One region of the Pseudundibacterium arcticum genome, then DNA from elsewhere that is predicted to be linked to it. Evidence: predicted binding sites of a transcription regulator. Region 1 holds the regulator's gene; each other region holds the start of a gene.
What was found. The regulator HrcA, encoded in region 1, represses chaperone genes, less so after heat shock. The targets are predictions, from matches to a motif close to TTAGCACTCNNNNNNNNNGAGTGCTAA.
Positions count from the first base shown of each region.

Region 2: the regulator HrcA is predicted to act here: its motif matches at 1,533-1,559, upstream of rpoH (RNA polymerase sigma factor RpoH).
Region 3: the regulator HrcA is predicted to act here: its motif matches at 1,125-1,151, upstream of ACFOFO_RS07440 (co-chaperone GroES).

Region 1 is NZ_JBHRTP010000072.1:43,283-45,550, reverse strand. It holds gene ACFOFO_RS20315 (S46 family peptidase) at 1-454, shown strand, start outside; gene hrcA (heat-inducible transcriptional repressor HrcA) at 572-1,594, opposite strand; gene ACFOFO_RS20305 (HAD family hydrolase) at 1,862-2,268, opposite strand, start outside.
Region 2 is NZ_JBHRTP010000032.1:52,945-55,212, forward strand. It holds gene ACFOFO_RS11125 (SCO family protein) at 1-438, shown strand, start outside; gene rpoH (RNA polymerase sigma factor RpoH) at 560-1,459, opposite strand; gene ACFOFO_RS11135 (cell division protein FtsX) at 1,851-2,268, opposite strand, start outside.
Region 3 is NZ_JBHRTP010000019.1:42,766-45,033, reverse strand. It holds gene dacB (D-alanyl-D-alanine carboxypeptidase/D-alanyl-D-alanine endopeptidase) at 1-845, opposite strand, end outside; gene ACFOFO_RS07440 (co-chaperone GroES) at 1,274-1,564, shown strand; gene groL (chaperonin GroEL) at 1,718-2,268, shown strand, end outside.

The DNA of each region.
Region 1 (2,268 bases):
GGCACGTTTTGCGCAGCAGGGTCTGGATGCGTATCCGGACGCGACCTTTACCTTGCGCATGTCCTACGGCGAAGTCAAAGGCTGGGATGACGCCGGCAAGAAGATCGCACCGTTCACCACCATCGGCGGCGCATTCGAGCGCGATACCGGGGCTGAGCCGTTTGCGTTGCCGGCCTCGTGGCACAAGGCGAAGGACCGGCTGAACCTGGCCCAGCCTTTCAATTTCGTCACCACCAACGACATCATCGGCGGCAATTCCGGCAGCCCGATGATCAACCGCAACGGTGAAATCGTGGGCCTGATCTTCGACGGCAATATCCACTCGCTGGGCGGTGCGTTCTGGTACGACGGCCGCATCAACCGCACGGTCGCGGTGCACAGCGGTGCAATCACCGAGATGCTGGGCAAGATCTACGGCGGTGAAAACCTGGTGCGGGAGATGACGGCGCACTGATGGCGAACTTGCAATATTGATGCCGGTATCGGCGATATTGGCTCGGGATGAAGCAAAAAAACACGGCTTTGATCATTGATCGAAGCCTTGTTTTTTTCGTGCCGGTCATGCCGAGTGCTAAGTGTGACTCAGCGCATTCGACAACAGTTTGGCCGTGATATCGACAATCGGAATCACCCGTTCGTACGCCATCCGGGTCGGGCCGATCACCCCCAGCGTGCCGACGATCCTGCCGTCGACGGCATACGGCGCGGTGACCACGCTCATGTCGTCCATCGGTACCAGGCTGGAATCGCCGCCGATGAAGATCTGCACGCCGGACGCCTTGCTGGACACGTTGAGCAGCTGCAGCAGGCCGGTCTTCTGCTCGAACATGTCGAACAACTGACGCAGCGACGTCATGTTCGACGCCAGATCGGACACGGAGAGCAGGTTGCGCTCGCCGGCAATCACCACATCGTCGCTGCTGTCGCTCATCGCCTCGCTGCCGGCCTCGACTGCGACCTGCATCAGCCGCGTCATGTCGTCGCGCAACTGGCGTAATTCGCCCTGCAGCCGGATACTGACTGCGTCGAAACTGAGGCCGCCGTAATTCTGGTTGATGTAGTTCGCCGCCTGGATCAGCTGGGTCGGCGTGTAATCGACGTCGGTCAGCAGCAGCCGGTTTTGCACATCGCCGCCGGGGGCGACGATCACCAGCAGAATGCGTTTCTCGGACAGGCGCAGAAAATCGATTTGCTGGAATACCGACTCGCGCCGCGGCGACAGTACCACGCCGGCAAATTGCGATAGCGACGACAGCATCTTCGCGGCATTCGCAATGGTCTTTTGCGGCTGCGCGTTCGGTAGACGCGATTGCAACCGCGCCTCGACCGCGCTCTCGTCGATGCCTTTTGCCGTCAGCAACCTGTCGACGAACACACGGTAACCGCGCGGCGTCGGGATCCGGCCGGCTGACGTGTGCGGGCTGCTGACGAAACCCATCGCCTCGAGGTCGGCCATGATGTTGCGGATCGTGGCTGGCGACAACTCCAGCCCCGAGATCTGCGACAGCGCGCGTGAGCCAACCGGCTGGCCGTCGGCGATATAGCGTTCAACCAGGGCCTTGAGCAGGGTTTGTGCGCGGGGTTCGAGTTGCATCTGGCGTGGCATGCGGCGTGAACCTGAGTGGATCGAATTGTCATTATGCGCTTTGTCATCGCGTCAGTGGTGGCGCCGATGATGCAATCGGGCAATTGCCGATGGATGTTGTCGTTTCAGTAATTTGTAACCGGCGACGGCAGCGTGAGCATTGCACGGAAAAAGTAGGGTGCGCCATGCGCACCAATGGTGCGTCGGCACGGGTAATGGTGCGCATGGCGCACCCTACATTCTTTATATTGCGTAAATCCTGTTACCGAATTTTGATTACTGCGTACTGAGCCATTGCTCCAGTTCAAACAGATTGGACACCACCGCATCCGGGTTGACATGGGGGGGCAGGCCGCGTTGCGGCAGCAGGTCGGCCCGATTCAGCCAGACAGCGCGCAGGCCGGCACCTTGCGCGCCCGCAATGTCGCGGGTCGGGTCGTCGCCGACATAGACCGCCTCGACCGGCGCTACGTGCAGCAAGTCACAGGCGGCGTGGAAGATTTCCCGGTCGGGCTTGGCGCAGCCGAACTGGTGCGCCGCGATTGATACCTGAAAATGATGGGCCAGGCCGATCGTCGCCAGATCGGCGAAACCGTTCGAGATGGTGCCGAGCAGGTGGCGCTGGCCGAGCCGGGTCAGGCTCGGCCGCACATCGTCATACAGCACCACATCGCTGCGTGCGC
Region 2 (2,268 bases), on a different contig from region 1:
CCGCGCACCCTGGCCGATTTCAAGGGCAAGACGGTGGTGCTGTTTTTCGGCTACACCCAGTGCCCGGATGTCTGTCCGACCACGATGGCCGAGATGGCCGCGGTCATGAAGGAGCTCGGGCCGCTGGCCGATAAAGTGCAGGTATTGTTCGTTACCATTGATCCCGAGCGCGACACCCAGGCGCTGCTGGCACAGTATATTCCGGCGTTCGACCCGCGCTTTCTGGGGCTGTACGGCGATCTGGCCGCGACCGAAAAGACGGCGAAAGAATTCAAGGTGTTTTACCAGAAAGTTCCGGGCAAGACGCCCGGCAGTTACACCATGGACCACACCGCCGGCAGCTATGTGTTCGATCCACAGGGCCGGATCCGGCTGTTCATCCGGCATGGCCAGGGCGCGGCACCGATTGCACATGACCTGAAATTGTTGTTGCAATGAGGTTGAGGCGCAGGTTTTTCCTGCCCCTATGTCAGGACGGGACACGGGACAAGCCGCAATAAAAAAAGCGCTCGATCGAGCGCTTTTTCTTGTCGCGAAATGCTTACTAAGCGATGACCGCTTAAACAAACGCCGCCAGCGCACCCTTCATCTTCTTCAGCGCCGCCGCTTCGATCTGGCGAATTCGTTCGGCCGACACGCCGAACTCTGCGGCCAGCGTGTGCAGCGTGGCACCGGAGCCATCGTCGTTGGCCAGCCAGCGCGCTTCGACGATGCGGCGCGAGCGGTCGTCCAACTTGGCCAGCGCCTGTTCCAGTCCTTCCGAATGCAGCCGGTCTTTCTGCTGCGCTTCCAATACCCTGGTCGGCTCGCTGCTGTCGCTCGACAGATAGGCGATCGGGGCGAATTTGTCGTCTTCGTCGTCGGTCGGTGCTTCCAGCGCGATGTCGCGGCCGGTGAGACGGGTCTCCATCTCGATCACTTCCTCGCGCTTGACATTGAGCGTCTTGGCCAGCGAATCGACCTGGCTCGGCGTCATCGTATCCAGACCTTGCTTGTGGCTGCGCAGGTTGAAGAACAGCTTGCGCTGCGCCTTGGTGGTCGCAACCTTGACCAGGCGCCAGTTCTTCAGGATGTATTCATGCATCTCGGCCTTCACCCAGTGCATCGCATACGACACCAGGCGCACGCCTTGATCCGGGTCGAAGCGCTTGACCGCCTTCATCAGGCCGATATTGCCTTCCTGAATCAGATCGGCGTGCGGCAGGCCATAGCCGAGATAGCCGCGACCAATCGACACCACCATGCGCAGATGGGACATCACCAATTCTTGCGCAGCAGCCAAATCGTTGTTGTCGCGCAGGCGCCGCGCCAGCGAGATTTCTTCCTCGTGCGTCAGCATCGGCAGGCGGTTGACGGCCGAAATATAGGCATCCAGATTGCCCAGGGTGCCGGAAAAACCAAGCGCCAATGCATTATTGACAACAGTTACCGATCCAGATTGTGCGGATGCTACTTTCATTCTTTCTCCTTACTTGCTTCCCTGAAACTGCAATACCAACGATGCGCAAACACGGACCACGACGAAGTGCATGTTAGCACTCTCTCGGGGGGAGTGCTAATGGACGTTTTAAATGACGGAGATAGCGTAAATACTATTGTTCCTTTACAACTAATCGCATTTTCATGTCCACGTTAGAGCAAGCGGCGCGTCGATAGTTGCGATTGACCAAAGGAATTTGTGTGTTCAATGCGGCGCCGACCATAGTTGCAGGCCACGCGGACGGGTGGGCGCGGCTGCGGAACCGACCGGCCAACTGGGTGCGCAGCGCCCGCCGCTGGCACGCTGCTTAATATACTCCATTAGGAGATGCTTGTTTCCGCTTAAAAAGCAAGCGAGTTGGCAATATACTCTATGAAAAATTGGCTAGATGACGCTGCACCGACAGCGCTGCGCCGGTCAGTCCCAGGGCCGCGCTGACCGCCAGCAGACCCGCGCCCAGCGTCAGGCCGAGCGGTGCCAGCTGGAATTGCGACGCATACAGCCGGGCAAAGTCGCCGATCGCGACATTCAGCGGCAGCAGCGCCAATGCCACCGCAGCGAGTGCGACGCCGCCGGCGCACAGGCCCAGCAGCGCACCGGCGTAATAGAACGGCCGATGGATGTAGTCATCGGTGGCACCGATCAGGCGCGACAGCGCGATCTCGTCGACCTGCGTTAGCACCTGCAGCCGGATGGTGTTGAAGACCACCGCGATCACCACCACCGCCAGGGTGCCGGCCAGAAACAGCAGCGCGATCCGCAGCACGTGCATCAAGGCCGCCAGCCGC
Region 3 (2,268 bases), on a different contig from region 1:
GGCGGGGTAACGCCTTCCCTGACCTCACCGCTCAGGCTGCCGCCCAGATCACGCCACATCTGACGGAACACGGCATCGAAATATTGTGTATCGGTCATCGTGTACGGCAGCACATGCCAGCTCTGTTCCCCGCAGGACAGCGGAAAGACGCCGTCAAAACTGGCGCCGTCGCCCTGAATATTCGCGCGCAAGCGCCCCTGCCAGTCGTCGCATTCGCCATCGGTCAGAATCGGCGCAACCACCTTGTATCCTGCCAGCGGAGGGTCGAGCACCACGTTGACGTTGCCGTGCGCGAGGTCCGGTACAAAGCGCATACCAAATGATTTGTAATTAAGCAACAACGCGTCGGGACCGGCGTTGTAGGACTTCAACGGTTCGCCATCGAACTGTGCCGCATTGTGGGTGGCGACCGCAAACGCGCTGCGGTCGAGCAACAGATCGCCGCGAATATCGCGGATGCCGCGCGCCCGGATCTGGCGCAGAAACAGCCAGAAGTTCTCGATCACCAGTTTCGGATCGCCGCTGCCGCGGATGACCAGGTCACCCTGCAAGACCTCGCCGTCTTGCAGGCCATTGGCGTAGGCCTGGGTCTTCCAGGTAAAGGTCGGGCCCAGCAATTCCAGTGCGGCGTCGGTGGTAAGCAGCTTCATGGTCGAGGCCGGATTGAACGGCGTCGTCGTGTTAACCGCAACCACCGGGGCCACACTGCCCACTTCCTGCACAAAACTGCCCACCGCGCTGGGTGGGATGCCGGCGCGCTTGAACGCGGCCGCCACCACGCCGGGCAACTCCTGGGTCTGGGTCTGCGTCCGAGCAGCGGCGCCGGCCGGCCAGCCACAGAGCAAGATTTCAATCAGAAAAATACAAGCGGCGGCCTGAGATCTCGGGAATATTCGCATAACAATCGACAGTGAGTGAGCGCTGCATTATCCCACGCGAATATAAACGAACTGACAAGATTTGCACCGCAGTCTGGCTTCCGGGACCGCTCTTTTCAGCGCATGCCGGGACGGTGGCCAGAGCGTTTCTTGGCAACTACAGCGCCAAAGCAGACAGCGCGTTTGAACTTACTTCAACTCGTATTGAACATCGCACCTTGAAAATCCTTGTCTTCGTCCCTATAATTAGCACTCGTTAGGGGAGAGTGCTAATTCCTTCCCTGGCCTACCAGCTTTCCAGTGTGGCGTGTCCATTGCAGCCCGCACAGTGAAGATTGATTTGCAGCAAAGTTGCCGCAAGAAAACAATAACCCATTGAAATTAAAGGAGTTTTTATGAATCTTCGTCCTTTGCATGATCGCGTCATCGTAAAACGTCTCGACCAGGAAACCAAAACCGCTTCCGGCCTGATCATCCCTGAGGCTGCCGCTGAAAAGCCGGACCAGGGTGAAATCTTGGCGGTGGGCAACGGCAAGATTCTGGAGGACGGCAAGGTGCGTCCGCTGGCAGTGAAAGTCGGCGATCGCGTCCTGTTCGGCAAATATTCCGGCCAGACCGTCAAAGTCGGCGGCGACGAATTGCTGGTGATGCGCGAAGAAGACATCATGGCGATCGTTGAAAAATGACGCGGATGTCCAGGCGCCTGGCGCTTGGCAACAGCCACGTCGTCCCTGCCCTTCGGCAATCTCAGGATAAATTGGCCGACGGCCACGCAGGGATCCAGTGACTTTAAGCATTTAAGTTAAGCACTTTCCACGAATAATCTAGGAGTTACAAACATGGCAGCTAAAGAAGTTATTTTCGGCGACGCAGCGCGCGCCAAGATGGTTGAAGGCGTCAACATCCTCGCCAATGCAGTTAAAGTCACACTCGGCCCTAAAGGTCGCAATGTCGTTCTGGAGCGCTCGTACGGTGCGCCGACCGTCACCAAGGACGGTGTCTCGGTGGCCAAGGAAATCGAACTCAAAGACAAGCTGATGAACATGGGTGCGCAGATGGTCAAGGAAGTTGCTTCCAAGACCTCCGACAACGCCGGTGACGGCACCACCACCGCAACCGTGCTGGCCCAGGCAATCGTGCGCGAAGGCATGAAATTCGTTGCCGCCGGCATGAATCCTATGGATTTGAAGCGCGGTATCGACAAGGCAGTCACAGCGACTGTTGAAGAACTGGCAAAAATCTCCAAGCCTTGCACCACCACCAAAGAAATCGCGCAAGTTGGCGCTATTTCCGCTAACTCCGATTACTCGATCGGCGAGCGCATCGCTGAAGCGATGGAAAAAGTCGGCAAGGAAGGCGTCATCACCGTTGAAGACGGCAAATCCCTGAA